DNA from 3 places in the Bradyrhizobium sp. 159 genome. Region 1 is predicted to be linked to each of the others. Evidence: predicted binding sites of a transcription regulator. Region 1 holds the regulator's gene; each other region holds the start of a gene.
What was found. The regulator PhoB, encoded in region 1, activates phosphate uptake and scavenging genes when phosphate is short. The targets are predictions, from matches to a motif close to TGTCATNNANCTGTCAT.

Region 1 (10,315 bases):
GGTCATGAGGTCGGCCATCACCTGGCAAGGGTGCGAACGGCGCGTCAGGCCGTTGATGACGGGCACGGTCGCATGGGCCGCAAGCTCCAGCAGCGCCTCGTGATTGAGGATGCGGATCATGATGGCGTCGACATAGCGCGACAGCACGCGCGCGGTGTCGGCGATGGTCTCGCCCCGGCCGAGCTGCATTTCGGCGCCGGTGAGCATGATGGGCTCGCCGCCGAGCTGGCGCATGGCGACGTCGAACGACACCCGCGTCCGCGTCGAGGGGCGCTCGAAGATCATCGCCAGCGTCTTGCCTTCGAGCGGCCTGACCGGCTGATGCGCCTTCTGCTTCGCCTTCATGGCGGAGGATGCGGCGAGCATGCGCTTGAGCTCCGACAGCGGGAGCTCGTTGATGTCGAGGAAGTGCTTTGGCGAATTGCTCATCAGCTTGCCGCCCGCTTGGTCTGACTGCACGAGATCGCCGCGCAGGCGCGCTCGAGCCGCCCGACGCTGTCCTCGATCTCGGCTTCGGTGACGATCAGAGGCGGTAGGAAGCGCACCACATTGTCGCCGGCGCCGACGGTGAGCAGCTTTTCGTTGCGCAGGGCGGTAACGAGATCACCCGAAGGCACGACCGCCTTGATGCCGATCAGGAGCCCCTCACCACGGACTTCGCTGACGACATCAGGATAGCGATCGATCACCGAGGCGAGCTTCTGCTTGAGCAGCAGCGACATCCTCTGCACGTGATCGAAAAAGCCGGGCTCGAGCATGACGTCGAGCACGGCGTTCGCAGCGGAAATCGCGAGCGGATTGCCGCCGAAGGTCGAGCCGTGCGAGCCGGGCGTCATGCCGGAGGCCGCTTCCGCGGTGGCAAGACAAGCGCCGATCGGGAAGCCGCCACCGAGCGCTTTCGCCAGCGACATCACGTCGGGGGTGACGCCGAGACGGCGATGCGCGAACAGATCGCCGGTGCGGCCCATGCCGGTCTGCACCTCGTCGAACGCGAGCAACAGGCCCTTCTCGTCACAGAGCTGACGCAGCGCCTTGAGGAAGGCGGGTGTTGACGAACGCACACCGCCCTCGCCCTGGATCGGCTCGATCAGGATGCCGGCGGTCTGCGGACCGATCGCCTTCTTCACGGCCTCGATATCGCCATGCGGGACCTGGTCGAAGCCATCCATGGGCGGGCCGAAACCTTCAAGATATTTTGCCGAGCCCGTCGCCGCCAACGTCGCCAGCGTGCGGCCGTGGAAGGCGCCTTCGAAGGTGATCATGCGATAGCGATCGGGATGGCCTTTGGCGGCATGATAGCGCCGCACGACCTTGATCACGCATTCCAACGCTTCGGCGCCGGAATTGCAGAAGAACACGAAGTCCGCGAAACTTTCGTTGCACAAACGCGTTGCAAGCCGTTCGCCATCGGGACTCTGGAACAGGTTCGACATGTGCCAGAGCTTGGTCGCCTGCTCCTGCAATGCCTTGACCAACGCAGGATGGGCGTGGCCGAGCGCGTTCACGGCGACGCCCGAGGTGAAATCGAGATAGCGATCGCCATTGGTCGCGATCAGCCAGCAGCCTTCGCCGCGCTCGAAGCCAAGGTCCGCCCTGGCGAAAACGGGAAGCAGATGCGGCGCGGCGCTGTTGGTCATGACCATCACTTGGATGTTGCATTTGGACGTTGAGACCTGCCTGGCATGCCTTGCGCAGCGCACCATTGACCGGTCCGGAAAACGAAACGTGCCGCCTTTTAAGGGCGGCACGCGTCACCATCTTATGCCTGGCAAGACGGGTGTCAATGCCGCCCGGAAAGCCTCGCGAAACGCGAAATCCGTAGTCTTGCGGTGCCGATCTTGCGGGGTTTTCACCACGGAACATGTGGAAGCGAGTCGGCGGACTCTTGCGCGGGAGTCACGCCATATTGTAGCGTTTGGACTGTCAGATACGACATCTCGTGCAGCGGTTCTGATCCCAAGAGTCCTCATGTACCGGCGTAAACGTTCGGGCGTCAGTCACGCGCCCGGCGAGCCTTAAGGGATTCTGACGGCACGGGTTTTTCAAGGCTTAAGCATTCGCTGTGAGGCCCCAGGATGGCGGCGCGCAACGAGGGAAAGGGTGCAATGACGGTTTTGACCTGGTCCGACGATCGCGTCGAGCAGCTGAAAAAGCTCTGGGAGGCCGGACTTTCGGCCAGCCAGATCGCGGCCGAGCTCGGCAATGTGACCCGCAATGCCGTGATCGGCAAAGTGCACAGGCTCGGCCTGTCGGGCCGCGCCAAGAGCCCTTCATCGGCAGCGCCGCGGCCGCGCAAGGCGCGGCCCGCGCAGCATATGATGCGGGTGACCCGGCCGATCTCGCGCGGCAACACCGCGCTGGCGCAGGCCTTCGAGGTCGAGGTGGAGGCCGAACCGGTCACCTACGACAACGTGGTGCCGATGAGTCAGCGGCTGTCGCTGCTGGAATTGAACGAGGCGACGTGCCACTGGCCGGTCGGCGATCCCTCCAGCCCGGACTTCTTCTTCTGTGGCGGCAAGGCGCTGTCAGGCCTGCCCTACTGCGCCCAGCACTCGCGCGTCGCCTATCAGCCGGCAGCGGATCGCCGGCGGGCGGCACCGAAGCCGAGCACGCGGTGATTATTTCCTGAGATCGAACCGGCAGCCGTCACGCGGTGACGGCGCAACAAACCCGACGTCGTCCCGGACAAGCGAAGCGCCGGACCGGGACCGATAGCCACCGCAAGCCGTGGTTACGGGGACTCGGAGTTACCTTTTCGCGCAACAACCACGTCCTGTGGCTATGCGTCCGGATCGGCGCTTCGCTCCGGACAACGCTGCGCGTTGCCGGGAGCTACGCTTGTCCGGGACGACGACCGAGCTTGGTGACGCAGTTGGGCCTACGTCTGCTCCGCCTTTGCAAACCGATCATCCAGCGCATAACCCGCGCCGCGGACGGTGCGGATCGGGTCCTGCTCGCGGCCGAGATTGAGCAGCTTGCGCAGGCGGCCGATATGGACGTCGACGGTGCGCTCGTCGATGTAGATGTCGCGGCCCCAGACGCTGTCGAGCAGCTGCTCGCGCGAGAACACGCGGCCGGGATGCTCCAGGAAGAACTCCAGCAGGCGATATTCGGTCGGGCCGAGATCGATCGGCCGGCCCGAGCGCGCGACGCGGCGCTTGTCGCGATCGAGCTCGATGTCGCCATAGGCGAGCACGGTGGCGAGCCGCTCGGGGCTTGCGCGCCGCAGAAGGCCCTTCACGCGCGCGAGCAGCTCCGGCACCGAGAACGGCTTGACGATGTAGTCATCGGCGCCGGTCGCAAGACCCCGCACCCGCTCGCTTTCCTCGCCGCGCGCGGTCAGCATGATGATCGGGAGCTGCTTGGTCTCGGGACGGGTGCGCAGCCGCCGACACAACTCGATGCCGGACAGTCCCGGCAGCATCCAGTCGAGCACGATCAGATCGGGGATGTGTTCCTTGAGGCGGGTGTCGGCGTCGTCGCCGCGCATTACCGTCTCCACGTCATAGCCGTCGCCTTCGAGGTTGTAACGGAGAAGCTCGGTGAGAGCTTCCTCGTCCTCAACCACCATAATGCGTGCGCCCATGTTGTCGTCGCTCCCTAGGTATTCGGTACCGTCGTGGCGAAGGTCGTCATGTCGCCCTTCGGCCGCTTGTCGGTGATCGCCTGCCCCTCGATCATGTAGAACACGGTCTCGGCGATGTTGGTGGCGTGATCACCGATGCGCTCGATGTTCTTGGCGCAAAACATCAGATGGATGCAGAACGAGATGTTGCGCGGATCCTCCATCATATAGGTGAGGAGCTCGCGGAACAGAGAGGTGCAGATGGCGTCCACTTCCTCGTCGCCCTTCCACACCGCCATCGCCGCCGGCAAATCGTGCGCGGCATAGGCATCCAGCACCGACTTGACCTGCTGCTGCACGAGGTCGGTCATGTGCTCCAGGCCGCGGAACAGTTTCAGCGGATGGAAGTCCGTCTCCAGCGCCGCAACGCGCTTGCCCATGTTCTTGGCGAGGTCGCCGATGCGCTCGAGATCGGTGGCAACGCGCATGGCGCCGACGATCTCGCGTAAATCCACCGCCATCGGCTGGCGGCGGGCGATGGTGAGCACGGCGCGCTCCTCGATGCGCTTCTGAAGCGCGTCGAGCTCGGCATCGGTGGTGACGACGCGCTGGCCGAGCGCGACGTCGCGGCGGATCAGCGCGTCGACGGAATCGACGATCATGCGCTCGGCGATGCCGCCCATCTCGGCGACGAGGCGAGTGAGCTCCTGGAGGTCGGTATCGAAGGCCTTTGCGGTATGTTCAGTACCCATGTCCCGTCTCCTCAGCCGAACCGGCCGGTGATGTAATCCTGCGTACGCCGGTCGCTCGGCGACGTGAAGATCTTGCTGGTGTCGTCGAACTCGATCAGCTCGCCGAGATACATGAAGGCGGTTTTATCAGAGACGCGCGCCGCCTGCTGCATGTTGTGGGTGACGATCGCGATCGTGTAGTTCTCGGACAATTCCTGGATCAGCTCCTCGACCTTGGCGGTCGAGATCGGGTCGAGCGCCGAGCAGGGCTCATCGAACAAGATCACTTCGGGCCGCACCGCGACCGTGCGGGCGATGCAGAGGCGCTGCTGCTGGCCGCCGGAGAGCGACAAGCCGGACGCGTTGAGCTTATCCTTGACCTCGTTCCACAGCGCGCCGCCGCGCAGCGCCTTCTCGACGCGGTCGTCCATCTCGGACTTCGAGATCTTCTCGTAGAGGCGGATGCCGAAGGCGATGTTCTCGTAGATCGTCATCGGGAACGGCGTCGGTTTCTGGAACACCATGCCGACCCGGGCGCGCAGCAGGTTAAGGTCCAGCTTGGGATCGAGGATATTGGTCTGGTCGAGCAACAGCTGGCCGGTGGCGCGCTGGCCCGGATAGAGATCGTACATCCGGTTGAAGATGCGCAGCAGGGTCGACTTGCCGCAGCCCGACGGGCCGATGAAGGCCGTGACGCGGTTGGTGCCGAGGGCCAGATTGATGTTCTTCAGCGCGTGGTGCTCACCGTAGTAGAAATTGAGGTTGCGCGCGGTGACCTTGGCAGGCGCCTCGGGTAGCGGCTGTGAGCCGGGATGAACGGTCGGCGCACTTACGGAAACAGACATTTCACTCATTTTGCAGTCCTCTCGGCGCCAAGGATGCGCGCGCCAATGTTCAGGGCAAGCACGGTCAGGGTGATGAGCAGCGCCCCACTCCAGGCGAGCTGCTTCCAATAGGCGTAGGGGCTCTGCACGAAGTTGTTGATGGTGACAGGCAGGTTGGCCATCGTCTTGTCGAGGCCGAGGCTGAAGAACTGGTTCGACAGCGCCGTGAACAGCAGCGGCGCGGTCTCGCCGGCGACGCGCGCAGTCGCCAGCAGCACGCCGGTGATCAGGCCGGAGCGCGCGGCACGATAGGCGATCCGTTTGATCACCAGCGAGCGCGGCAGGCCGAGCGCGCTGGCAGCCTCACGCAGCGGGTTCGGCACCAGCAGCAACATGTCTTCGGTGGTGCGCACCACGACCGGGATCACGATCACGGCGAGCGCCAGCGCGCCGGCGATCGCCGAGAAGCCGCGCATCGGCACCACCACCGCGCCGTAGATGAACAGGCCGATGATGATCGAAGGCGCCGAGAGCAGGATGTCGTTGATGAAGCGGATCACCGAGGTCAGCTTGTCGTTGCGGCCGTACTCGGCGAGATAGGTGCCGGCGAACAGGCCGAGCGGCGCGCCGATGCCGACGCCGATCACGGTCATGATCAGCGAGCCGACGATGGCGTTGAGCAGGCCGCCCTCGTTCGATCCGGGCGGGGGCGTGTTCTCGGTGAAGACCTGGTAGTTGAGCCCGGCCAGGCCATTGTAAAGCAGCGTGATCAAAATCAGCGCGAGCCAAGTGACGCCGAAGGCGGCGGCTGCGATGCAGAGACCGCGGATGACGATGTCCCAGCGGCGACGGCGCGAATAGATCGGGTTCATGGCGTCACTTTCCGGCCTTGGTTTCCAGCCGCATCAGCATCAGCCGCGCGGCCGCGAGCACGAAGAACGTCAGCACGAACAGGAGCAGGCCGAGCAGGATCAGGCCGGACTGGTGCAGGCCGTCACTCTCGGCGAATTCGGAGGCGATCGCCGCCGAGATCGTGGTGCCCGGAGCGAAGATCGACGAGGAGATGCGGAACGAGTTGCCGATGATGAAGGTCACCGCCATCGTCTCGCCGAGCGCGCGACCGAGCGCCAGCATGACGCCGCCGATGATGCCGACGCGGGTGTAGGGGATCACCACGCTGCGGACGACTTCCCAGGTGGTGCAGCCGACGCCGTAGGCGGCTTCCTTCAGCACCGGCGGCACCGTCTTGAACACGTCGACCGAGATCGAGGTGATGAAGGGCAGCACCATGATGGCGAGGATCAGCGCGGCATTGAACAGGCTGAGATAGGACGGCGGACCTGCGAAGATCGCCCCCAGCACGGGGACGCCGTCGAAGACCCTGATCATGAACGGCTGGAAGGTGTTGGCCAGGAACGGGCCCAGCACGAAGAAGCCCCACATGCCGTAGATGATCGAGGGAATGCCGGCGAGCAGCTCGATCGCCATGCCGATCGGGCGGCGCAGCCATTGCGGGCAGAGCTCGGTGAGGAAGATCGCAATACCGAGACCGACCGGAATGGCGATCAGCATCGCGATGAAGGAGGTGACGAGCGTGCCGTACATCGGCCCGAGCGCGCCGAGCACGGGCGGATCGGCCGACGGCGCCCAGCGCTGCGTCCATAGGAACGAGAGGCCGTATTCCTTCATCGCGGGGAAGGCGCCAACGATCAGCGAAATGATGATGCCACCGAGGATCAGCAGCACCGAGATCGCGGAAAGTCGCGTGATCCAGTAGAAGGTGACGTCGCCGAGCTTGAACGCGCTCAAGGCCTTGGCGCGGTCATACGGTCCGGCGTCGTCGATTACGTCGCTCTGAACGGCCATCTCTGCCACGCCGATCCCCTGTACCCAGATTTATAGACGCTTGTTGCCGGTCCCGCGCCCCCGACACAGCACGACGCTGATCGGGGCCCGGTTGTTGTCCCGGCGCAGCGCAGCAGCATTTCACGCTGCTGCGCGTCCGGGACATGAGAGCCGTTCGCCTCAGCTCTTGATCTCGGCGGCCCAGGTCTTCTCGATCAGCTGGACGACGCTGTCCGGCATCGGGATGTAGTCGAGTTCTTCAGCCGCCTTGCCACCGTTCTTGAACGCCCAGCGGAAGAACTTGATGGCTTCCTGGGAGGCGGCCTTGTCGGTCACAGACTTGTGCATCAGGATGAAGGTCGCCGCCGTGATCGGCCAGGACTTCTCGCCCGGCTGGTCGGTCAGGATGACGTAATAGCCGGGAGCCTTGGCCCAGTCGGCGTTGGAGGCGGCGGCCTGGAAGGCCTCGACGGTCGGCTGCACCGGCTTGCCGGCCTTGTTGACGAGACCGGTGTAGGTCAGCTTGTTCTGCTTGGCATAGGCGTACTCGACATAGCCGATCGAGTTCTTAGTCTGGCTGATGTTGCCCGACACGCCTTCGTTGCCCTTGGCGCCGACGCCGACCGGCCACTCCACCGCGGTGCCTTCGCCGACCTTGCTCTTCCAGTCCGCGCTGGCCTTGGAGAGATAGTTGGTGAAGTTGAAGGTGGTGCCCGAACCGTCGGAACGGCGGACCACGGTGATCGCCTCCGCCGGCAGCTTCACGTTCGGATTGAGCTTCTTGATCGCGGCGTCGTCCCATTTGGTGATCTTGCCGAGATAGATGTTGGCCAGCGTCTCGCCGTCGAACACCAGCTCGCCGGGCTTCACGCCCTCGAGGTTGACGACGGGGACGATGGCGCCCATCACCATCGGCCACTGCACGAGACCGTCCTTCTCGAGCTGCTCGGCCTTGAGCGGCGCGTCGCTGGCGCCGAAGGTCACGGTCTTAGCCAGGATCTGCTTGATACCGCCGCCCGAGCCGATCGACTGGTAATTCAGACCGTTGCCGGTCTCCTTCTTGTAGGCATCAGCCCACTTTGAATAGATCGGGAACGGGAACGTCGCACCGGCACCCGTGATATCGGCAGCAAAGGCCGCCGTCGCCGAGGCGGCGACCAAGCCGGCAGCGACGATCGTTTTGAGGAAATTCATGCTGGTCTCCATACAGGGGGAGCGAAGCGCCGTCCGCGCCCGATCGCGCTCCCCGCGCCGCCCCTTTAGGAGCGGTCGGCTGTGCTTTTACGAAGGTTTCGTGACAGCTGGATGACACCCTCAAGCAATTGGAATCGCTTGATTTTCAGGTCGCAGCCGAAGTCCTCGTCTGGGGAAAACAGGCGGTAAAAGTGGCGCCCTGCCGGGGGACGCTTTCGATCAGAAGCCGGCCGCGATGACGGTTAAGAATATGTTTCACCAGCGATAATCCGAGCCCGGTTCCGCCCTGCGCGCGGCTGTCGCCGACGTCGACCCGGTAGAAGCGCTCCGTCAGCCGGGGCAGGTGCTCCGGTGCGATGCCGGGGCCGAAATCCCGGACCATGACGCGGATTTCCTGAGCCCCATCAGTGACCGCGCTTGAGGTCAGCGACACAATGACGCGTCCGCCCGATGCGCCGTATTTGAGCGCGTTCTCGATCAGGTTCTCGAACAGGCGGAGCAGCTCCTCGCGGTCGCCCGCGATCATCACGGCGGCTTCCGGCAGATGGGTCTCGACATCGACCTGGCGCTCCCGCGCCAGCGGTTCGAGCCCGTCCGCGACCTGGCGGATGATCGGCAAGAGATCGACCAGGGTGTCGGGGCGGACATGGGCCGACAATTCGACCCGCGACAGCGACAGCAAATCGTCGATCAGGCGCGCCATGCGGGTGGCCTGGTTGTGCATGATGCCGAGGAAGCGCTCGCGCGCTTTTGGATCGTCCTTGGCCTGGCCCTGGAGTGTGTCGATGAAGCCCGACAGTGCGGCGAGCGGAGTGCGCAGCTCGTGGCTGGCATTGGCGACGAAATCGGCCCGCATCTCCTCGACCCGCCGCAGCGGCGTCTGGTCGTGGAAGGTCATCAGCATGCACTTGTCGGCGCCGCCGAAGGTGGTCGGCACCGGCACCGGCGTGATCATGAGCTCCATCCAGCGATCGACCGGAACATGATCGAGATAGGTCGCGCGCCGCGGCTCGGTGGTCGCGATCGCCTCGCGCAAGGCCGTGATAATCTCCGGCGAGCGCAACGCGAACTGGGCAAGCTCGTTCCTGCGCAGCGCCGGCGCGAGCTGGGCGGCGGCGGCATTGAGGTGGATGACGCGGCCGGCGCGGTCGAGCAGCACCGCAGGATCCGGCATGCCGGCAACGACCGCGGCCACCGCCGCGCTCTCGACCGGATTGATGCGCCTGACGTCGTCGCGCGAGGCGGCGGGATCGTGCAGGCGCCAGGGAATCAGCGCCGCGGCTGCAATGCAGAGGAATACGGTGGCAGCGTGCAGCACCGACAATTCGCCGAGCGAAACCACGACGGACAGCGCCAGCGCCGCGGCGATCAGCACGATGGTCGAGTGTCGCAGCCGGTCGGACCAGGGCTGGCTGGAGGGAGAAGATGGGGCGTCGATCGCCATCGGGGAGGGCTTCTCCTAAAAGGCCTGCGTCGGTCAGGCGCCGCTGTCGCTGCGCTCTCTCACATAGGCGGCCTCACGCGCCGGACCGGGATCGAGCTTGAGCGCCGCCTGCTGCAAGCGCTTCGAACGTGCGCCGATTATAACTTCCCGAAACGTCAGCAAGATTACAGATATGACGAAGGGGGACAGATAATAGAGGACGCGGAACAGGAGCATTCCACCCAGAAGCTCCTCCCGGTCCATCTGCCAGAGGCCGACCAGCATGGCGGCGTCGAACACGCCAAGACCTCCGGGTGAATGGCTGGCAAAGCCGAGCAGTGTCGCCGAGACGAAGATCACTGCGACCACGACGAAGCCGAGATTGGGCTCGTCCGGGACCAGCACGTACATCGCGAGCGCGCAGAAACCGAGATCGACAATGCCGATCGCGATCTGGAGCAGCGTCAGCGGGCCGCCCGGCAGCACTACGGTCCAAGGCCCCCGGCCGACCACCCGCGGCTGGGTCCAGACCCATACCACATAAGCGACCAGCCCCACGATGATCATCAGCGCCAGCGTCCGGTTCAGCCAGGCCGGCAGTTGGTCGATCGCGGCGGCGGCCTCCGGATGGTAGGAGATGCCGAGGCCGAGCACGGCGGCATTGCCGAGCCAGAAGGTCAGGCCGGCGAGGAAGCAGATCTTGGCGACGTCGATCGCGTTCAGCCCATAGGCC
Region 2 (10,315 bases), on a different contig from region 1:
CGCGCCTTTCGTTTCGTCGTGAAAATATGGGCCGCGAAAAACAGCACCAGCCCCAGGATCATGACCAGCAGACCCACGACATCCTCCCCCTCAAGCAGCCCCGCATCTGAAGTATCATCGATTGGCCGCCGCTCGCAACTCTCACCGCTCATGGTGAGGAGGCGCGAAAGCGCTGTCTCGAACCATGAAAGGCCCGTGCTGTTGCAGTTGAGCCTCGATCGTTCGAGACGCCGCCTGCGGCGGGCTCTCAGGATGAGGTCGGACTACGCGGCCGCCAATCCATACGGAGCCCTTGCACCAAACTGCAGATGCCCGTTAGCCTCATCCTGAGGAGCGCGCCCTTGCGCGCGTCTCGAAGGACGAGGCGTTCACGATGACCGAAGGAGCGTACCTCTACATTCTCAGATGCGCCGATGGCAGTTACTACATCGGCACAACGCGCACCGCGCTCGACATCAGGGTCGCGCAGCACAACGCCGGCACGTTCGAAGGCTATACAAAGGCGCGTCGACCCGTGACCTCGGTCTTCTCACAATGGTTCGATCGCATCACCGACGCGATCGAATGCGAACGCAAGCTCAAGAAATGGAGCCGCGCCAAGAAAGAAGCCTTCATGCGCGGCGATTTCGGCGGGCTCCATGAGTTGGCGAAGCGCGGAACACATCATCCTTCGAGACGCCCGCCTGCGGCGGGCCCTGAGGATGAGGAGCGGAGTTCGCGGCAGCGCTCTAGCCCCGACTCCGATGCCGATTAGCCTCATTCCCGGGATGAGGGCGCAGGTGTGGTAGCAGTTTCAACGGGCCCGATGCCAACTAGCCTCATCCTGCAGGATGAGGAGATAGAGCTGCGCTATTTGGCAAGCTCGCGATTGTCGACATAGCGGATCGCGATCGGCCTGCCCGCCAGCGCGCCGCCAAGGCCGCTGGTGAATTTCAGCGGCAGGCATGCATTCAGCGATGCGTTGATGGCATTGAGATAGGTCGTGCGAGTGTCGGCCGGCACGCCCGCGGTCGCGTATGTCAGGCGCGGCGGGCCGATCAGACCACCCGACTTGTTGAAGCTGAAGCGCACCGACATCTGCATGCCGGCGCGCGAATTGTCCGACGGCGGCGACCAGCAGCTGCGCAGCGCGGCGAAGAGGTCGCCGATCGTGTCGAGATCGTGATCCGGCCTCTGATATTTGGCACGATCGGCCTCGGACGGCACGCTCTCGATCGTAAGCTGGAGGTTCTGCCCGTAAGGATAGTCGATCTCGGGAATGCAGGGACCCTCTTCGAGTACGCTGCAATAGGACGGCGTGCAGGGCCCGCCATCGAGCACGCTGCAGGGCTCGTGCGAGAACGGGATGGGATTGATCTGCCGGGGCCGCGCGGCGGCGACACTCACGGCCAAGAAGGTCAGCAGCAGAACTAGGATTGCGCGCAGCATTGAGAAGCACCGCGATGAGCGACCACCATCATCTTGGGAGATCTTGCAGCGGCTTCAAGCCCATCTCGTGTTCACATGCGCGCGTTCAAACGCGGTTTCGTCGCCGGGCCGAACCCGCTCACTATTCCAGGGGATGGTTGTTGAGCCGAGAGGCGCGCTGGATGCTCCACCTTCGCGGGCATGACAGCTGAGGGGTGGCTGCACAGCGGAGGGGTAGCCGCCCTACGCCTTCTTCTTGACGTCCTTGACGTTGGTGAACTCGATGCCCTCGGCGCGCTCGCGGGTGTAGCCGAGATAGAACTCGTTCCGCGCCAGATATACGGGATCGCCGTCGACATCGTCGGCGATGCTCGAGGTGTTGGCGGCAATGAAGGTGTCGAGCTTCTTGCGGTCCTCTGAGGAGACCCAGCGTGCCAGCTGGAACTCGCTGACCTCGAACTCGACCGGAAGTGAATATTCCGCCTCCAGCCGCGCTTTGAGCACATCGAGCTGGAGCGCGCCGACGACGCCAACCAGCGCGGGCGCGCCGTCGCGCGGGCGGAACACCTGCACCACGCCCTCCTCCGACATCTGCTGTAGCGCTTCCTTCAGCTTCTTCGCCTTCATCGCGTCGGTGAGACGGACGCGGCGGACGATTTCCGGCGCAAAGCTCGGCACGCCGACGAAGTTGAAATCCTCGCCCTCGGTCAGCGTATCGCCGATTCGCAGCGTGCCGTGGTTGGGAATGCCGACGACGTCGCCGGCAAAGGCCTCATCCGCAACCGAACGATCCTGCGCGAAGAAGAATTGCGGGCTCGACAGCGGCATGCTCTTGCCGGTGCGCACCAGCTTGGCCTTCATGCCGCGGCTGAGCTTGCCCGAGCAGAGCCGCGCAAACGCGATGCGGTCACGATGGTTCGGATCCATGTTGGCCTGGATCTTGAATACAAAGGCGCTCATGCGCGGATCGGTGGCCTCGACCTTGCGCTGGTCGCTGTCCTGCGCGCGCGGCTCGGGCGCGAACTTGCCGAGGCCCTCCAGGAGGTCGCCGACGCCGAAATTGCGCAGCGCGCTGCCGAAATAAACCGGCGTCAGATGGCCCTCGCGGAACGCTTCGAGCTCGAACGGTTTTGACGCTTCGGTGACGAGATCGAGCTCGTCCTTCACCGCGGACACGTCCAGATTGGCATTGAGCTTGGCGAGCTCTTCGATCTCGATCTGCTGCGCCGCGCCGGTCTTTGCGCCGCCGCCTTCGAGCAGGCGCACGCCGCCATTGACGACGTCATAAGTGCCGAGGAAGTCACGGCCGCGGCCGACCGGCCAGGTCATCGGCGTGGTGTCGAGCGCCAGCGTCTTCTCGATCTCGTCCAGCAGCTCGAAGACGTCGCGGCTCTCGCGGTCCATCTTGTTGATGAAGGTGATGATCGGGATATCCCGGAGACGACATACCTCGAACAGCTTTCGGGTGCGCGCCTCGATGCCCTTGGCGGCGTCGATCACCATCACGGCGGAATCGACCGCCGTGAGCGTCCGGTAGGTGTCTTCCGAAAAGTCCTCGTGGCCCGGAGTATCCAGCAGGTTGAAGACGAGGCCTTCGAACTCGAAGGTCATCACCGAGGTCACGACCGAGATGCCGCGCTCGCGCTCGATCTTCATCCAGTCGGAACGCGTGTTGCGGCGCTCGCCCTTGGCCTTGACCTGGCCGGCGAGGTTGATGGCGCCACCGAACAGCAGCAGCTTCTCGGTCAGCGTGGTCTTGCCGGCGTCGGGGTGGGAGATGATCGCAAAGGTCCGCCGCCGCGCCACTTCAGCGGCAAGCGGGGAACGGGCCGGCGATTCGGCTGCGGTGGCGACGATGTCGGACATGGCGGGAGCGTTTGGCAGGGAAACTGGGCCTGATCAAGCCTCATTTGGTGATTGCGTGGCCTTCCGGCCAGCCCCATATCGGCATTTGGGAAGGACGGCCTTCCCGTTCTCAGCACCTCAGTCGCGGGGACGACCCTGCCTAGAATGGAGGGTCGTCATGGCCTGGAGTATCCTGTTGATCGCCGGGCTTCTCGAGATCACCTGGGCGATCGGCCTGAAATACACCGAGGGCTTTACCAGGCCTGTTCCGTCCGTCGTCACGCTCGCGGCCATGGCCGGCAGCGTCATCTTGCTCGGACTCGCTCTCAAATCACTGCCCGTCGGAACCGCCTACGCTGTCTGGACCGGAATCGGCGCGGTCGGCACCGCGACGCTCGGCATCATCCTGTTCGGCGAGCCGGCCACGGCGTTCCGCCTCGCCAGCATCGGGCTCATCGTCGCCGGAATTGCCGGCCTAAAGTTCGTTACTTGACGAAGATCTTGACCACCCACCAGGTCAGCGCGGCGACGATGGCCGAGGCCGGGATCGTGATCACCCAGGCATAGACGATCGAGCTCGCAACGTTCCAGCGCACCGCCGAGACGCGGCGGGCGGCGCCGACGCCGACGATGGCGCCGGTGATGGTGTGGGTGGTCGAGACGGGAACGCCGAGGAAGGTCGCCATGAACAGGGTCGCAGCGCCCCCGGTCTCGGCGCAAAAGCCCTGCATGGGCGTCAATTTGGTGATGCGCAGGCCCATTGTGCGGACGATGCGCCAGCCGCCCATCAGCGTGCCCAGCGCCATCGCGGCCTGGCAGGACAGCACGACCCAGAACGGCACCGAGAATTCGCTGCCGAGATGACCCTGCGAATAGAGCAGCACCGCGATGATGCCCATCGTCTTCTGGGCGTCGTTGCCGCCATGGCCGAGCGAATAGAGCGAGGCGGAGGCGAATTGCAGGATGCGGAAGGCGCGATCGACGGCGAAGGGCGTCGAGCGCACCGAGGCCCAGGACACGATCGCCACCAGCATCATTGCGAGCAGGAAGCCGACCAGGGGCGACAGCACGATTGCCAGCACCGTCTTCGACAATCCGCTCCACACTGCCGCCGAAATGCCCGCCTTGGCCATGCCGCCGCCGACGAGCCCGCCGATCAGCGCATGCGAGGACGATGACGGGATGCCGAGCGCCCAGGTCACGAGGTTCCAGACGATGGCCCCGACCAAGGCCGCAAAGATCACTTGGGCGTCGACGATGGAGGGATCGATGATGCCGGTACCGATGGTCTGGGCGACGTGCAACCCGAACACCATGAAGGCGACGAAATTGAAGAACGCGGCCCAGAATACCGCAAATTGTGGCCGCAGCACGCGGGTCGAGACGATGGTCGCGATCGAATTGGCGGCGTCATGGAGCCCGTTCAAGAAATCGAACAGCAGCGCGACGGCGATCAAGCCGACCAGGACGGGAAGAGCCAACGCAGCATCCACAGCGGCCCTGCCTCAATTTTTTCGCATGATCTCCGCGCAAACGCGTTCAGCGCTTGTCGCGAAGGAAAACCGCGGCACATTTTTCCGGATCATGCGTTACACTTGCTCGATCACGATGCTGTTGATCTCGTTGGCGACGTCGTCGAAACGGTCGGCCACCTTCTCGAGATGGTCGTAGATCTCTGCGCCGACGATGAAATCCATCGCGTTGCCCGCGCGATGCTTGAGGAACAGCTCCTTCAGCCCGATGTCATGGAGGTCGTCGACGCGGCCCTCCAGCTTGCCCAGCTCTTCGGTGATCGCCGTCAGCATGGCGACGTTCGGGCCGATCGACTGCATCAGCGGCAGCGCGCGCCCGACCAGATTGGCGCATTCGATCAGAAGCCCGCCGATCTCGCGCATCGGCGGCTCGAAGGCGCGGACCTCGAACAGCATCACGGCTTTCGCCGTCTGCTGCATCTGGTCGATGGCGTCGTCCATCGAGGTGATCAGGTTCTTGATGTCGCCGCGGTCGAACGGAGTGATGAAGGTGCGGCGCACCGCCGTCAGCACTTCGCGGGTGATGTTGTCGGCGTCGTTCTCGAACTGGTTGACGCGCTGGCAATAGACCGGCGTTTCCTCGCCCCCGTTGAGCATGCTCTGGAGCGCGATCGAGCCCTGGATCACGGTCTGGGCATGACGGTCGAACAGGTCGAAGAACCGTTCCTCCTTGGGCAGGAAAGCACGAAACCATCGCATCATGGGGATAGGCTACCGGTTGGAAAAATGGCCTGGCCCGAATGGGCCGTCATGAAACTGTCATAGACCATTTTCGATCCACGCGCGTGTCATCTCACGCCCGCGGCGCCGGATCATCCACCGCTTTCGAGCGACCGGTAAACCGATTTTAAATCAGCTACTTAGAGCGATCGCCGGAAGTAATGCGCGATTTCGCCGATGACCCCGCGGCGGAAGGTAAGCACGCAGATCACGAAGATCGCGCCTTGGATCACCGTCACCCATTGGCCGAAGCCCGCCAGATATTGCTGCATGGCGATGATCACGAAGGCGCCGATCACGGGACCGAAGATGGTTCCGAGACCGCCGACCAGCGTCATCAGGACGACCTCGCCCGACATCGACCAGTGCACGTCGGTGAGCGAGGCGTTCTGCGCCACGAACACTTTCAGCGCACCGGCAAAGCCGGCCAGCGTGCCCGACAGGATGAAGGCCAGGAACTTGTACTGGTCGGTACGGTAGCCGAGCGAGATCGCCCGCGGCTCATTCTCGCGGATCGCCTTCAGGACCTCGCCGAACGGCGAGTTGATGATGCGGAAGATCAAGAGGAAGCCGGCGAGGAAGCCGACCAGCACGACATAGTAGAGCACGGTCGGCTTGGACAGATCGAGCACACCGAACATGTACCCTTGTGGAATGCCCTGGATGCCATCCTCGCCATGGGTGAACGGCGCCTGCAGGTAGATGAAATAAAGAAGCTGCGACAGCGCCAGCGTGATCATCGAGAAATAGATGCCCTGGCGACGGATCGAGATGTAGCCGGTCACGATCGACAGGACGAACGCGGCGGCGACGCCGACGAGGATGCCGAGCTCGGGCGGAAGCGCCCACACCTTCAGCGCATGTGCGCTGCAGTAGCCGGCAGTCCCCAGGAACATCGCGTGCCCGAACGACAGCAGGCCGCCATAGCCGACCAGCAGATTGAAGGCGCAGGCGAGCAGCGCAAAGCACAGCGCCTGCATCACGAAGAACGGATAGACTCCTGTGAACGGCACCGACGCCAAGAGCAGCGCCATCACTACGAACACGATCATCTCGTCGCGCACCGTGCGCGGGGTTACCGGCAGCGTGTCGTCCGTCAAGGCTGTCATATCAGGCCGCCCTTCCCGTCAATCCCGTTGGCTTCACCAAGAGCACCAGCACCATCAGCACGAACACGACGGTGTTGGAGGCCTCGGGGTAGAAATATTTGGTCAGGCCCTCGATCACACCGAGCGCAAAGCCGGTGATGATCGAGCCCATGATCGATCCCATGCCGCCGATCACGACTACCGCGAACACGACGATGATGAGGTCGGCGCCCATCAGCGGCCGCACCTGGTTGATCGGCGCCGAGAGCACGCCGGCGAGCGCGGCAAGGCCGACGCCGAGACCATAGGTCAGCGTGATCATGCGCGGCACGTTGACGCCGAAGGCGCGCACCAGCGTCGGGTTCTCGGTGGCGGCACGCAGGTAAGCGCCGAGCCGCGTCTTCTCGATTAGGAACCAGGTCGCAAGGCACACCACCAGGGAGAACACGACCACCCAGCCGCGATAGACGGGCAGGAACATGAAGCCGAGGTTCATGCCGCCCTTGAGCTGGTCCGGAATGGCGTAAGGCAGGCCGGAGGAGCCGAAATAGTTCTGGAACACGCCCTGCACGATCAGCGCGATGCCGAAGGTCAGGAGCAGGCCGTAGAGGTGGTCGAGCCCGGTCAGCCATTGCAGCATGGTCCGCTCCAGGATCATGCCGAAAATGCCGACGATGATGGGCGCCAGCAGCAACGCCCACCAATAATTGATGCCGCCGAGGTTCAGCAGGAAATAGGCGACGAAGGCGCCCATCATGTAGAGCGCGCCGTGGGCGAAATTGATGATGTTGAGCATGCCGAAGATCACGGCAAGCCCGAGACTGAGCAGCGCGTAGAACGAGCCGTTGATCAGTCCCACCAGTAGCTGAGCGTAAAGAGCCTGCATCGATCCCGCACCCGGTCCCTTCGGCGTTCCCTTAAAAAGTCGCCCGCAAGCCTGATGGCCTGCGGGCCGTCATCTTACTTCTTCAAGAGCGCGCACTTGCTCTCGGACAGCGGCGTAAAGGCCTGATCGCCCGGCACCGTGCCGACCAGCTTGTAGAAGTCCCACGGTCCCTTGGACTCCGAGGGCTTCTTCACCTCGAATAGATAGGCGTTGTGAATGGTGCGGCCGTTGGGCTGGATCTCGCCCTTGCCGAACAGATCGTCCTCGGTCGGCATCGACTTCATCTTCTCGACCACCTTGACGCCGTCATGCGGATTGCCGCCGAGCGCTTCGAGGGCCTTGAGATAGTGCCGCACGCCCGCATAGACGCCGGCCTGCACCATGGTCGGCGGCGCATTGTTCTTCATCTTCTCGGCGAAGCGCTTGGAGAACGCCCGGGTCTGGTCGTTCATGTCCCAATAGAACGTCTCGGTGAAGTTGAGGCCCTGCGCCGTCTCGAGGCCGATCGCCTTGACGTCGGTGAGGAAGAGCAGCAGCGCCGCCAGCTTCTGACCGCCCTTGACGATGCCGAACTCGGCCGCCTGCTTGATGGTGTTGGTGGTGTCGCCGCCGGCATTGGCCAGGCCGATGATCTTGGCCTTGGAGGCCTGCGCCTGAAGCAGGAACGAGGAGAAGTCCGGCGTGTTCAGCGGATGCTTGACGCCGCCGACCACCTTGCCGCCGTTGGCGGTGATGACCGCCGTGGTGTCGCGCTCGAGCGCCGCGCCGAAGGCGTAATCCGCGGTCAGGAAGAACCAGGTGTCGCCGCCGGCCTTGACCAGCGCCTGGCCGGTGGTGTGGGCCAGCATGTAAGTGTCGTAGGTCCAGTGCACGGTATTGGGCGAGCACTGCGCGTTGGAGAGGTCCGAGGTCGCCGCACCGGAATTGATATAGACGCCGTTCTTTTCCTTGATGACGTTGTTGACGGCGAGCGCGACGCCCGAGTTCGGCACGTCGACGATGACGTCGACCTTGTCCACGTCGAACCATTGCCGCGCGATCGCAGTGCCGATGTCGGGCTTGTTCTGGTGATCGCCCGAGATGATGTCGATCTTCCAGCCCTTCGCCGCGAGGCCAGAATCCTCAACGGCCATCTGCGCGGCAAGCGTCGAGCCCGGCCCGCCGAGATCGGCGTAGAGGCCGGACTGATCGGATAGCGCGCCGATCTTGACGGTCTTGTCCTGCGCGGACGCGACACCTGTTGCGAAGGTGAGCGCGGTGGTCAGCAGCAATGACGCAATCGACCTGGTCTTCATGCAACTTTCCTTTTTGAATTTTTTCGTTGGCAGTTCTAGACACCCAAATAGGTGTGGAGCTTGTCCATGTTGGCGGCAAGCTCCGCATTGGAAAATCCGTCGATGATCTTGCCGTGCTCGACCACGTAATAGCGGTCGGCGACAGTGGATGCGAAACGGAAGTTCTGCTCGACGAGAAGGATGGTGAAGCCTTCCTTCTTGAGCCGCGCAATGGTGTGGCCGATCTGCTGGATGATGACGGGCGCAAGGCCCTCCGTCGGCTCGTCCAGCATCAGGAAGCTCGCGCCAGTGCGCAGGATGCGCGCGATCGCCAGCATCTGCTGCTCACCGCCCGAAAGCTTGGTGCCCTGGCTGTTGAGCCGCTCCTTCAGGTTCGGGAACAGGTCGAAGATCTGATCGAGCGGCAGCCCGCCTTCGCGGACCACCGGGGGCAGCAGCAAATTCTCCCGCACGTCGAGACTGGAGAATATGCCCCGCTCCTCGGGGCAGAAGGCGATACCCATCCGCGCGATCTTGTCGGAGGTCGCGCGGATGATGTCCTGATTGTTGAACTTCACCGAGCCGGTTCGCTTGCCGATGATGCCCATGATCGATTTCAACGTGGTCGTCTTGCCGGCGCCGTTGCGCCCGAGCAGGGTGACGACCTCGCCCGCATTCACGTCGAAGTTGATCCCGTGCAGGATGTGGGACTCGCCGTACCAAGCTTCCAGGTTGCGGACTTGAAGGATGTTTCCGCCGGTCGCGGCCTTTGCCGGAGCCTCGGCGATCGCAGTGTCAGGCATGACCGGCTCCCAGATAGGCTTCCTTGACGCGCTCGTCCTTGGTGAGCTCGGAGTAATGGCCCTGCGCGAGCACCTGCCCGCGCGTCAGCACGGTGATGATGTCGGAGAGATTGGCCACGACGCTCAAATTATGCTCGACCATCAGGATGGTATATTTCGCGGAGATGCGCTTGATCAGCGCCGCGATCTTGTCGATGTCCTCGTGACCCATGCCGGCCATCGGCTCGTCCAGCAGCATCATCTCGGGGTCGAGCGCGAGCGTGGTTGCGATCTCCAGTGCGCGCTTGCGTCCGTAGGGCATCTCGACCGCCGGCGTATTGGCAAACTCGCTGAGGCCGACATCGTTCAACAGCTCGCGCGCGCGATCGTTGAAGCAGTTGAGCACGGATTTGGAGCGCCAGAAGTCGAACGAAGAGCCGTGCTGGCGCTGAAGGGCGACGCGGACGTTCTCCAGCGCGGTGAGATGCGGAAAAACCGCCGAAATCTGGAACGAGCGAACCAAGCCCATGCGCGCCACGTCGGCCGGCGCCATCGCAGTAATGTCCTGTCCCTTGTACAGGATCTTTCCGGCAGACGGTTTGAGGAACTTGGTCAAAAGATTGAAGCACGTCGTCTTGCCGGCCCCGTTCGGACCGATCAACGCATGAATGCTCCCACGGCGAACCTTGAGCGCAACGTCGCGGACGGCGAAGAAGCCCGCGAACTCCTTGGTCAAGCCTTCCGTTTCGAGAATGAACTCATCGGCCAAACAGATTTCCCC
Region 3 (10,315 bases), on a different contig from region 1:
GCGGCTGGTTACGTCGAATTCCGGGGACACGCAATGGCAAGCGTGGCGCCCCGCCTTATAGTATGTAGATATCAACCGGTTCAGCCTCCCAAGGGGCCGGATCCGAGGTCAGGCCGGGTGCCGGGAAGCGCCGCGTGAGTATTCCGAATATCATTACCCTGGGCCGCATCATGCTGGTCCCGATCATCGTCTGGGCCATCGTGTCGAGCCAAATGGAGGTGGCGTTCGCGGTCTTCTTGATCGCCGGTATCAGCGACGCCGTGGACGGCTTCCTGGCCAAGCGGTTCAACATGGCGAGTGAGCTCGGCGCCCTGCTCGATCCGCTCGCGGACAAGGCGCTGCTGGTCTCGATCTACATGGCGCTGGGCATCTGGGGGGCGATTCCGCGCTGGATCGTCATCCTGGTGGTCTCGCGCGACATCATGATCGTCGCCGCCGTGATCGTATCCTGGCTGTTCGACCGGCCGGTCGAGATGAAGCCGTCAAAGGTGTCCAAGCTCAATACTGTGGCACAAGTGGCATTCGCGGCGCTGGTGCTGGCGGCGCTTGCCTTCGGCTTCAAGCCGGCACCCTATGATATGATCCTGATGGGCCTCGTCACGGTGTTCACGCTCTCCTCGGTGTCGCTCTATCTCGTCGAGTGGCTGCGGCACATGAGCACGATCGAGGCCAAATGAGTGGATGTGGCCCCGCAAAAGGCCAACTCCCGCTCGAAAGTCGAATCTTTTCAAACGAGGCCGGGACGCCGGCATGGAGCAAGGCAAGCGTGGCAGGCCGCGTTCATCCCCGACAATTGGCGTTTTCGCTTCCGCATGCGGAAAGCCTCAGCCGGGACAATTTCCTCGAGGGCCCCGCCAACGCGGCCGGTCTCGGCCTGATCGACGCCTGGCCGGAATGGCCGAACCGGATCATGTGGCTGACCGGCCCCGAAGGCAGCGGCAAGAGCCATCTCGCCGCGATCTGGGCCGAGGTATCAGGCGCCCGCTCGACCACGGCCAATGCGCTGGCCGCCGCCGCGGTCCCGGGCGCGCTCGCGACCGGAGCGCTGGTCGTCGAAGATCTCAAGGCGAAAGAGTTTGACGAGCGCGCCCTCTTCCACCTGATGAACCTCGCCCGCGAGGATGGCGCCTACGTCCTCTTCACCGGGCGCGAGCTACCCGCATCGCTCGAGATCGAGCTTCGCGACCTACGCTCGCGTCTGCGCGCCGTGCCGGTGGTCGCGTTGCGGTCGCCGGACGACCAGCTTTTCCGCGGCCTGATCGTCAAATTCTGCGCTGACCGCCAGCTCACGGTGGATGAGAGCATCGTCAGCTACCTCGCTACCCGGCTGGAGCGATCCTCGGCCGCCGCCCGGCAGGCGGTAGAATTGCTCGACAGCGAGGCCCTGCGGCTTGGCCGCCCCGTCACCCGGGCGCTGGCGGCCGAGCTGCTTCGGGACGTCTGACCAGTTCGCTGGCACCAGCCGCTTGACGCGGCGGAGCGGCGGAACATCAATGTCATCGAAACGTCATCGCTCTAACACATGCTCCCACCGATTTTGCGCGTAAGTCGCAATTGGGGTGAACTGGATGGATCGACTTCTCATGGACTCTGCGCAAGCTGTTGAAATCAAAGAAAAAGCCCCGGAAACGGAGAGCCTGCCGGCGATCGCTTCGAGCCCCGAACGGTTCATCAACCGCGAGCTGTCCTGGCTGCATTTCAACCGCCGTGTCCTGGAAGAATCGGTCAATCCCAGCCATCCCATGCTGGAGCGGGTGCGATTCCTGTCGATCTCGGCAAACAATCTCGACGAGTTCTTCATGGTCCGCGTCGCCGGCATCAAGGCCCAGGTGCGCGAGGGCATTGCCGAGCGCAGCCCGGACGGCCTGACCCCGTCGGAGCAGCTTGCCTTGATCAATCGTACCGTCTCCCAACTTGCCTCCGACCAGCAGGCGATCTGGCGCGACCTGCGCGGCACGCTCGCCGAGGTCGGCATCGTCCTGGTCGACGGCAAGGACGTCACCAAGCCGGAACGGACCTGGATCGAGGACTACTTCCTCAATAACGTGTTCCCGCTGCTGACTCCCCTCGCAATCGATCCGGCCCACCCCTTCCCGTTCATTCCTAGCCTCGGCTTCACCATCGCGCTCCAGCTCACGCGCGCTGCCGACGGCAAGCAGATGAACGCCCTGATCCGCATGCCCGGCAAGATCGACCGCTTCATCCGCCTGCCGGCCGAAGGCAAGGCCGTCCGGCTGATTTCGCTGGAGCAGGCAACCGCCCTGTTCATCAACCGTCTCTTCCCCGGCTATAATCTGCATGGCCAGGGCGCTTTCCGCATCATCCGCGACTCCGAGCTCGAAATCGAGGAAGAGGCCGAAGACCTCGTTCGCCTGTTCGAGACCGCGCTGAAGCGGCGCCGCCGCGGGTCGGTGATCCGGCTCGAGATCGACGCCAAGATGCCGGAGCAGCTGCGCAGCTTCGTGCAGCATGCGCTGTCGACGGCTGACGACGAGGTGTTTCTCGTCGACGGCGTGCTCGCCATGAACGAGCTTTCGCAGCTCACTCGTCTCGACCGTCCCGACCTCGAATTCACCCCTTACGTGCCTCGCCATCCCGAGCGCGTGCGCGAGCATGCCGGCGACGTCTTCGCTGCGATCCGGCAGAAGGATCTCATCGTCCATCACCCCTACGAATCCTTCGACGTGGTGGTGCAGTTTCTGCAGCAGGCCGCGCGCGACCCAGATGTAGTCGCGATCAAGCAGACGCTCTACCGCACCTCCAACAACTCGCCGATCGTGCGTGCGCTCGCCGAAGCCGCCGAGGCCGGCAAGTCGGTCACGGCGCTGATCGAGCTGAAGGCGCGCTTCGACGAAGAGGCCAACATCCGCTGGGCGCGCGACCTCGAGCGCGCCGGCGTGCAGGTCGTCTACGGCTTTCTCGAACTGAAGACGCACGCAAAGCTCTCGATGGTGGTGCGCCGCGAGGGCGGCAGCCTCACAACTTACGTGCATACCGGCACCGGCAATTATCACTCGGTGACCGCGCGCATCTACACCGACCTCTCCTACTTCACGTCGGACCCGACCATCGGCCGCGACGCGGCTCGCGTATTCAATTTCATCACCGGCTATGCCGCGCCGAGCGATCTGGAGAAGATGGCGGTGTCGCCATTGACCTTGCGCAAGCGCATCATCGAGCACATCCAGGGCGAGACCGCGCATGCACGGCACGGCCGGCACGGCGCGGTCTGGATGAAGATGAACGCGCTGGTCGACCCCGACATCATCGACGCGCTCTATGAGGCCTCGCAGGCCGGCGTCCAGGTCGAGCTCGTGGTGCGCGGCATCTGCTGTCTCAGGCCCGGGATCCCCGGTCTGTCGGAGAACATCCGTGTCAAGTCGATCATCGGACGTTTCCTGGAACACGGCCGAATCTACTGCTTCGGCATGGGCCAAGGCCTGCCGAGCGCAAAAGCGGCTGTGTATATCTCCTCGGCCGATATGATGCCGCGCAACCTCGACCGCCGCGTCGAGGTGCTGTGTCCGCTGCAAAATCCCACGGTGCATCAGCAGGTTCTCGAACAGATCATGGTCGCGAACCTGAAGGACAATGAGCAGAGCTGGCAATTGTTGCCGGACGGGTCCTCAACGCGTATGAAAGCCGCGAAGGGCGAGGAGCCTTTCAACGTCCACAACTACTTCATGACGAATCCGAGTCTGTCTGGCCGTGGAAAGTCGCTCAAGGAATCCTCGCCGCGCCGTCTCACGCGGCGTAATGAACGTCATCAATCCTGATCCCGGATTCTCAACGTGAAGCAGCCGCGCAAGCGCGGCTCGAGCGTCGCGGTCATCGACATAGGTTCGAACTCGGTCCGCCTCGTCGTCTACGAGGCGCTGGCGCGCAGCCTCATTCCGATCTTCAACGAGAAGACGCTGTGCGGCCTCGGGCGCGAAGTGCAGAGCACGGGCCTGCTCGCGCCCGACGCCGTCGACAAGGCGCTGACCTCGCTGAAGCGGTTCCGCGCCCTGTGCCGCGTGATGCAGGTCGGACGCGTGTTCGCGATTGCGACTGCCGCCTGCCGCGACGCCTCCAACGGTCCCGACTTCATCGCGAAGGCCGAGCGCATCTGCGCCGTGAAGATCGAGATCCTGTCGGGGCCGCGCGAAGCGCGGCTGTCGGCGCTCGGCGTGATCTCCGGCATCCATCATCCCGACGGCATCGTCGGCGATCTCGGCGGCGGCTCGCTCGAGCTGATCGACGTGCGCAGGAATAGCGTGCGCAGCGGCGTGACGCTGCCGCTCGGTGGCCTCGCGCTCCAGGACCTCGCACACAAATCGCTCAAGCGCGCCGACCGCATCGTGCGCGAGGCGCTCGACGAGGTGCCGCAGCTCGCCGCGGGTCGCGGCCGCACTTTCTACGCGGTCGGCGGCACCTGGCGTGCGCTCGCGCGTATTCACATCATCCAGAGCGGCTATCCGCTCCAGGTGATGCACGGCTATTCGATTTCGGCGGCCGAGGCGCTCGACTTCTCGCGGCGTCTGCGCCGGCTTGCGGCCGCCGACATGCTGGCCGATATCGAGATCGTTGCTGATGCACGCCGCCCCCTCCTCACCTACGCCGCCCTGGTGCTCGAGCACATCATCCGCGTGGCGAAGCCGAAAACCATCGTGTTCTCGACCTTCGGCGTGCGCGAGGGTTTGTTGCACGAGAAGCTCTCGGACTCCGAACGCAACAAGGACGGGCTGATCTGCGCCGCAGAGGAGCTCAACCAGCTGCTGTCGCGCTCGGCGAAGCATGCCCGCGAGCTGATCGCCTGGACCGACCGCCTTGCGCGCGTCGTGAAGCTGCGCGAGACCGAAGAGGACCGCCGCCTGCGCCACACCGCGTGCCTGCTCTCCGACATCGGCTGGCGCGTGCACCCCGATCATCGCGGCGAGCAGACGCTGAGCCTCGTCGTCAATGGTAATTTCGGCGCGATCACCCACACCGAGCGCGCCTTCGTCGGCTTGTCGGTTTTCTATCGCTATGCGGGCCTGAGCGAGGAAAACCAGCCGCCGCTCACCATGCAGAGCCTGCTGACGCCGGCGCAGCTCGAGCGCGCCCGCCTCCTGGGAGCAGCGTTCCGCGTCGCGCACCTGATTTCGGCGGCGCGGCCGGGCGTGCTACCCGCCACGCATTTCCGCAGCCAGAGCCGCAAGCTGATGCTGGTGTTCGAACACCGCCTCGGCGATCTCGTCGCCGACCGCGTCGGCAGCCGCTTCCGCCAGCTCGCCCGCCTGATTGGCCGCGCCGGCTCGATCGTCCGTCGCTGAAAACTATTCGACCGAGGCCTTGGCGTGGCGCTCCGAGGATTCGAGCGCGGCCGCGCCCAGGCTACGCCGACGCCAGATGGTGCCGACGACCAGCACGACGACGACGCCGAGAAGCGCGCAAAGATATTCGCCGCCTCCGCCGCCATGGGTGAATTGCGGCGGGATGCGAAGTGCGCCGAGCATGCTGTCCAGCGAGGCGCCGAGCGGGCCGTCGAACAGCGTGTGCAGCTTCGGCGCGACGCCGGGATCGGTCGCGATCACTTCTCCCGAGATCCAGCCGAGCAGCGCAGCACCAGCCCAAACCAGGACCGGCAGCTTTGCGAGCAGCGCCATGATCAGCGCGGCACCTGCGACGATCAGCGGCACGCTGATGGCGAGGCCGAGGATCAGCAGCGGCACGCTGCCGTTGGCTGCGGCAGCGACCGCAATGACGTTGTCCAGGCTCATGACGATGTCGGCGACCACGACGATCTGAATGGCCTGCAACAGATGCGAGGCCGACTCGACGTCATCCTCGTCCTCGTTTTCCGGCACCAAGAGCTTTGCCGCGATTACGATCAGCGCAAGGCCGCCGACGAGCTTGAGATACGGCAGCTCCATCAGCGTCGCGACGATGCCGGTGAAGATGATCCGCAGCATCACCGCCGCGCCGGCACCGAAGATCATGCCCCACAGCCGATGCCGCGGGCTGAGGCCGCGGCAAGCGAGCGCGATCACCAGCGCGTTGTCGCCGGAAAGCAGGATATTGATCCAGATGATCTTGCCAACCGCGATCCAGAAGGTCGGCGCAGCCATTTCGTTGCGGAACTGGGTGAAGAATGCCCCGATCGTAGCGGGATCGAAGATCTGCCAGAGCCAGTCCACAATGAGTCCTTTCGCCCGTCGTACCTAACCTATCGGCTGATAGATCAGCCGACGATCTCGTTGCCAGAGAAGAACTGCGCGATCTCGATCGCGGCCGTCTCCGGCGCATCCGAGCCGTGCACCGAATTCTCGCCAATCGACTTGGCGTAGAGCTTGCGGACGGTGCCCTCGGCAGCCTTGGCCGGATCGGTCGCGCCCATCACCTCGCGGTATTTGGCGATCGCGCCCTCGCCTTCCAGCACCTGCACCACGACCGGGCCCGAGGTCATGAAGTCGACGAGCTCACCGAAAAACGGGCGCGCCTTGTGCACGGCATAGAAGGTCTCGGCCTGCTCCTTGGTCATGCGGATACGCTTCTGTGCGACGATGCGCAGGCCCGCCTTTTCGATCACGGCGTTGACCGCGCCGGTCAGGTTACGCTCGGTCGCGTCGGGCTTGATGATCGAGAAAGTGCGTTCGATGGCCATAAATCTTGTCCTCGGGGAGAATGCGGGGGTTCGCAGTTGCGGGGCTTATATCGGCGCCATTGCCGGACGGCAAGCGACCGCCGAAACAGCCGCATAGGCGCTTCGCCGCAGGCCTCGCAGCCCGCGATTCAACATGGATTACACCGATTTCACTCAGATGAACCGAATCTGAAACCCGCATCAGGGTTCGGTTCAGCTTCGCGGGCGTAAGGTCGGGGCTATCGAAACCGAAGCCTGACCATGAGGCAGAGCGTTTCGGCGGCCTTTCCATCGGCGCGATAGCCCCGCGCCGGCAGTTGTTGAGGAGATCACCATGTTGAGGAAACTTTCGCTTGCCGCCGTTGCCGCGGTCGCGCTCGGTGCCGCGCTGGCGCCGACCTCCGCTTCCGCCCACTGGCATGGCGGCTGGCACGGTGGAGGCTGGCACGGCGGCGGCTGGCACCGCGGCTGGGGCGGACCGCGTTTCTATGTCGGCGGTCCCGTCTCCTACGGTTATGGCGGCTGCTACGTGCGCCGGCTGGTCCCGACCCCCTGGGGACCCCGCTGGCGGCTGATCAACCGCTGCTACTGAGCCCGACAGCACCTTCCGCAAGCACCTTCCTGAACAAAGGGGTTACCTATGCCCCCAAGGTAACCCTTCAGGAGAGGCCCCGGCGTCCGCGCCGGGGCCTTTTATTTGGGCGGACATGGCTGGCATAATACAATTTTTACGAGAATCCCGGGGATTCCCCGCAAGCAGCGAAACCATTTTGGGCGCAATGACTTGGTACCGTGTCCTTACTCTGAGAACACGGAACCGCGCGATGGCTGGCCTTTTTGCCAATGACAGCGAACAGATCGACCGGCGCACCAGCCGCTCGATTCGCGATGCCGTGGGCGAACGGCTTCAGCAGAGTCTGCGCCCCGATCCCCGCCTCCCGACGCACCTCGAGAAGTTGCTCAACGAATTGAGGCAGCGCGAGCGCGAATCGCACTGATGGGAGCATGATCGGGAAAGGTGTGAAGCGGTTTTCCGAAGGGTCACGCTGAACGACAAGCTTGGAAAAACGGGTTGCGTTCGACGCGCCCTGCGGTGACAAGGCCGCATGCTGTCCATCACCGATCTCTCCGTCCGCCTCGCCGGACGCCTTCTGATTGACCAGAGTTCCGTGCAGATCACGCCCGGGTCCCGCGTCGGCCTGGTCGGGCGCAACGGCACCGGCAAGTCGACCCTGTTCAAGGTGATCCGCGGCGATCTCGCGGCCGAGCACGGCTCGGTGACGCTGCCGCCGCGCTGGCGCGTCGGCAGCCTGGCGCAGGAGGCGCCGAACGGCCCCGAGAGCCTGATCTCTGTCGTGCTCAGGGCCGATCTCGAACGCGACGCGCTGCTCGCCGAGGCCGAGCGCGCGACCGATCCGCACCGGATCGCCGAGATCCAGACCCGCCTCGTCGATATCGACGCGCATTCGGCGCCGAGCCGTGCGGCCGCGATCCTCTCCGGCCTCGGCTTCTCCGCCGCCGATCAGCTCCGCCCCTGCGCCGAGTTCTCCGGCGGCTGGCGCATGCGCGTCGCGCTCGCCGCGACGCTGTTCGCGGCGCCCGACCTGTTGCTGCTCGACGAGCCCACCAACTATCTCGATCTCGAAGGCACGCTGTGGTTGGAGGATCACCTCGCGCATTATCCGCGCACGGTGATCGTGATCAGCCACGACCGCGACCTCCTGGACAGCTCGGTCGACCAGATCCTGCATCTGGAGCGCGGCAAGCTCACGCTCTACAAGGGCACCTATTCCTCCTTCGAGGAGCAGCGCGCCGCGCGCGAATTGCTCGATGCCAAGCAGGTCAAGCGCCAGGAAGCCGAACGCGCACGGTTGCAAGCCTTCGTCGACCGCTTCAAGGCCAAGGCCTCCAAGGCGCGGCAGGCGCAGTCCCGCGTCAAGATGCTGGAGCGGCTGAAGCCGATCACGGCGCTGGTCACCGAGGACGTGCGCGAGATCAGCTTTCCGGCGCCGGAGAAGATCCTGTCCCCGCCGATCATCGCCGTCGACAACGTCTCGGTCGGCTACGATCCGGAAACGCCTGTGCTGAGCCGCGTCACCTTACGCATCGACAATGACGACCGCATCGCGCTGCTCGGAGCCAACGGCAATGGCAAGTCGACGCTGGTCAAGCTGCTCGCCGGACGGCTCGCTCCGTTCTCTGGCAGAGTGACCCGCGCGGACAAGCTGTCGACCGCCTATTTCGCCCAGCACCAGCTCGACGAACTGAACGAGGACGCCTCCGCCTACGACCATGTGCGCAAGCTGATGGGCGATGCGCCGGAAGCCAAGGTGCGCGCCCGCGCCGGCGCGATCGGCTTTTCCGGCAAGGCCGCCGACACCATAGCCGGAAAACTGTCGGGCGGCGAGAAGGCACGGCTGCTGCTGGGGCTAGCGACCTTCTTCGGCCCCAACATGATCATTTTGGACGAGCCGACCAATCATCTCGACATCGACAGCCGCGCCGCGCTCGCGGAGGCGATCAACGAGTTTCCCGGCGCAGTGATCATGGTTTCGCACGACCGCTACCTGATCGAGGCCTGCGCCGAGCGGCTCTGGATCGTCGCCAACCGCACCGTGACCAATTACGACGGCGACCTCGACGAGTACCGCCGCCTGGTGCTGTCCGCGCGCAACGCCGAAGCGCCGCGCGAGCGCAGCGTCGCGAGCGAGAAGCCGCAGCGCGTGAGGTCGGACAATCGCGGCTCGCTGAAGAAGCGCATCGCGGAAGCCGAAGCCGAGATCGCCCGCGTGAGCGAGATCATCAGCAAGATCGACACGGCGCTGGCGCTGCCCGACATCTTCACCCGCGACCCCAAGCAGGCTGCGCAACTGTCGAAGGCCCGCGCGAACGCGGCCGACGCATTGGCGCGCGCGGAGGAGCAATGGCTCGAGGCGAGCACGCAATACGATGAGGCGGCGGGGTAACGCCGAAAGGCCGCCTCATCAAAATCGTGAAAACAACCCCATGCACAGTACCGGTATGTAAATACCTGGAAATGAGCCGTTGCACTGAATGTTCTTTTACGGCGCGGTCGGCGCCGCCCGGCGGCGATGTCGGCACCATTATACTGGGATGACTCAGTCGGCGTATTGGCCGGCTGCCTTGATGATCGGCGCCCAGCGGTCGATCTCGCTCGTCAGCATCGCACCCAACGCCTCGGGCGTCGCCTTGTCCTGCGGGACAGGCTCGGTGTTGATGTCGTTGAACCGGGCGATCAGCGTCGGATCCTTGAGCGCCGTCTGGAGCGCAGCCGTCAGCTTTTGAACGATCGCCGGCGGCGTGCCCTTGGGGGCATAGATGCCGTGCCAGACGCCGAGCTCGAAACCTTTGAGGCCGGCCTCGTCGGCCGTCGGCAGATCGGGCAGGCTCCTCAGCCGCTCCTTGGTGGTGATCGCATAGGCCTTGACCTGCTTGGCCGTGATCGGTCCGGTGGTGTTCGTCGCCTGGTCGCAGGTGAGATCGATCTGCCTGCCGAGCAGGTCGTTCATGATGGGGCCGTTGCCCTTGTAGGGCACCGTGGTGAGCTGCTTCTGGATCGCCGTCATGAACAGCATGCCGCAGAGATGCGACGCCGCGCCGAGCCCGGCATTGGCGTAGGTCAATTTGTCGCCCTGCTGCTGGGCATAGGCGACCAGGTCCTTGAGCGTGTCGGCCGGGAAATCCGGACGC

Region 2: a site for PhoB is predicted at 5,531-5,547, ahead of IVA96_RS25870 (DUF47 domain-containing protein). Genes of this name have one in related genera too.
Region 3: a site for PhoB is predicted at 1,495-1,511, ahead of IVA96_RS25485 (RNA degradosome polyphosphate kinase). Genes of this name have one in related genera too.

The regions. Positions count from the first base shown of each region.
Region 1 covers NZ_JADPKE010000068.1:51,931-62,245, forward strand. Annotated here, with positions in the region: gene argF (ornithine carbamoyltransferase) at 1-429, opposite strand, end outside; gene IVA96_RS19045 (aspartate aminotransferase family protein) at 429-1,637, opposite strand; gene IVA96_RS19050 (GcrA family cell cycle regulator) at 2,106-2,618, shown strand; gene phoB (phosphate regulon transcriptional regulator PhoB) at 2,879-3,586, opposite strand; gene phoU (phosphate signaling complex protein PhoU) at 3,601-4,317, opposite strand; gene pstB (phosphate ABC transporter ATP-binding protein PstB) at 4,329-5,150, opposite strand; gene pstA (phosphate ABC transporter permease PstA) at 5,147-5,992, opposite strand; gene pstC (phosphate ABC transporter permease subunit PstC) at 5,997-6,986, opposite strand; gene pstS (phosphate ABC transporter substrate-binding protein PstS) at 7,146-8,159, opposite strand; gene IVA96_RS19085 (ATP-binding protein) at 8,305-9,603, opposite strand; gene IVA96_RS19090 (lysylphosphatidylglycerol synthase domain-containing protein) at 9,637-10,315, opposite strand, start outside.
Region 2 covers NZ_JADPKE010000088.1:134,546-144,860, forward strand. Annotated here, with positions in the region: gene IVA96_RS25840 (NnrU family protein) at 1-77, opposite strand, end outside; gene IVA96_RS25845 (GIY-YIG nuclease family protein) at 374-754, shown strand; gene IVA96_RS25850 (hypothetical protein) at 850-1,428, opposite strand; gene IVA96_RS25855 (peptide chain release factor 3) at 1,651-3,273, opposite strand; gene sugE (quaternary ammonium compound efflux SMR transporter SugE) at 3,431-3,745, shown strand; gene IVA96_RS25865 (inorganic phosphate transporter) at 3,738-4,745, opposite strand; gene IVA96_RS25870 (DUF47 domain-containing protein) at 4,842-5,486, opposite strand; gene IVA96_RS25875 (branched-chain amino acid ABC transporter permease) at 5,645-6,613, opposite strand; gene IVA96_RS25880 (branched-chain amino acid ABC transporter permease) at 6,615-7,478, opposite strand; gene IVA96_RS25885 (ABC transporter substrate-binding protein) at 7,553-8,773, opposite strand; gene IVA96_RS25890 (ABC transporter ATP-binding protein) at 8,809-9,555, opposite strand; gene IVA96_RS25895 (ABC transporter ATP-binding protein) at 9,548-10,303, opposite strand.
Region 3 covers NZ_JADPKE010000088.1:63,827-74,141, forward strand. Annotated here, with positions in the region: gene IVA96_RS25475 (CDP-alcohol phosphatidyltransferase family protein) at 135-677, shown strand; gene IVA96_RS25480 (DnaA/Hda family protein) at 767-1,444, shown strand; gene IVA96_RS25485 (RNA degradosome polyphosphate kinase) at 1,584-3,776, shown strand; gene ppx (exopolyphosphatase) at 3,792-5,294, shown strand; gene IVA96_RS25495 (TerC family protein) at 5,298-6,158, opposite strand; gene ndk (nucleoside-diphosphate kinase) at 6,203-6,625, opposite strand; gene IVA96_RS25505 (sulfur globule protein precursor) at 6,939-7,196, shown strand; gene IVA96_RS25510 (hypothetical protein) at 7,429-7,602, shown strand; gene IVA96_RS25515 (ABC-F family ATP-binding cassette domain-containing protein) at 7,711-9,570, shown strand; gene IVA96_RS25520 (tripartite tricarboxylate transporter substrate-binding protein) at 9,724-10,315, opposite strand, start outside.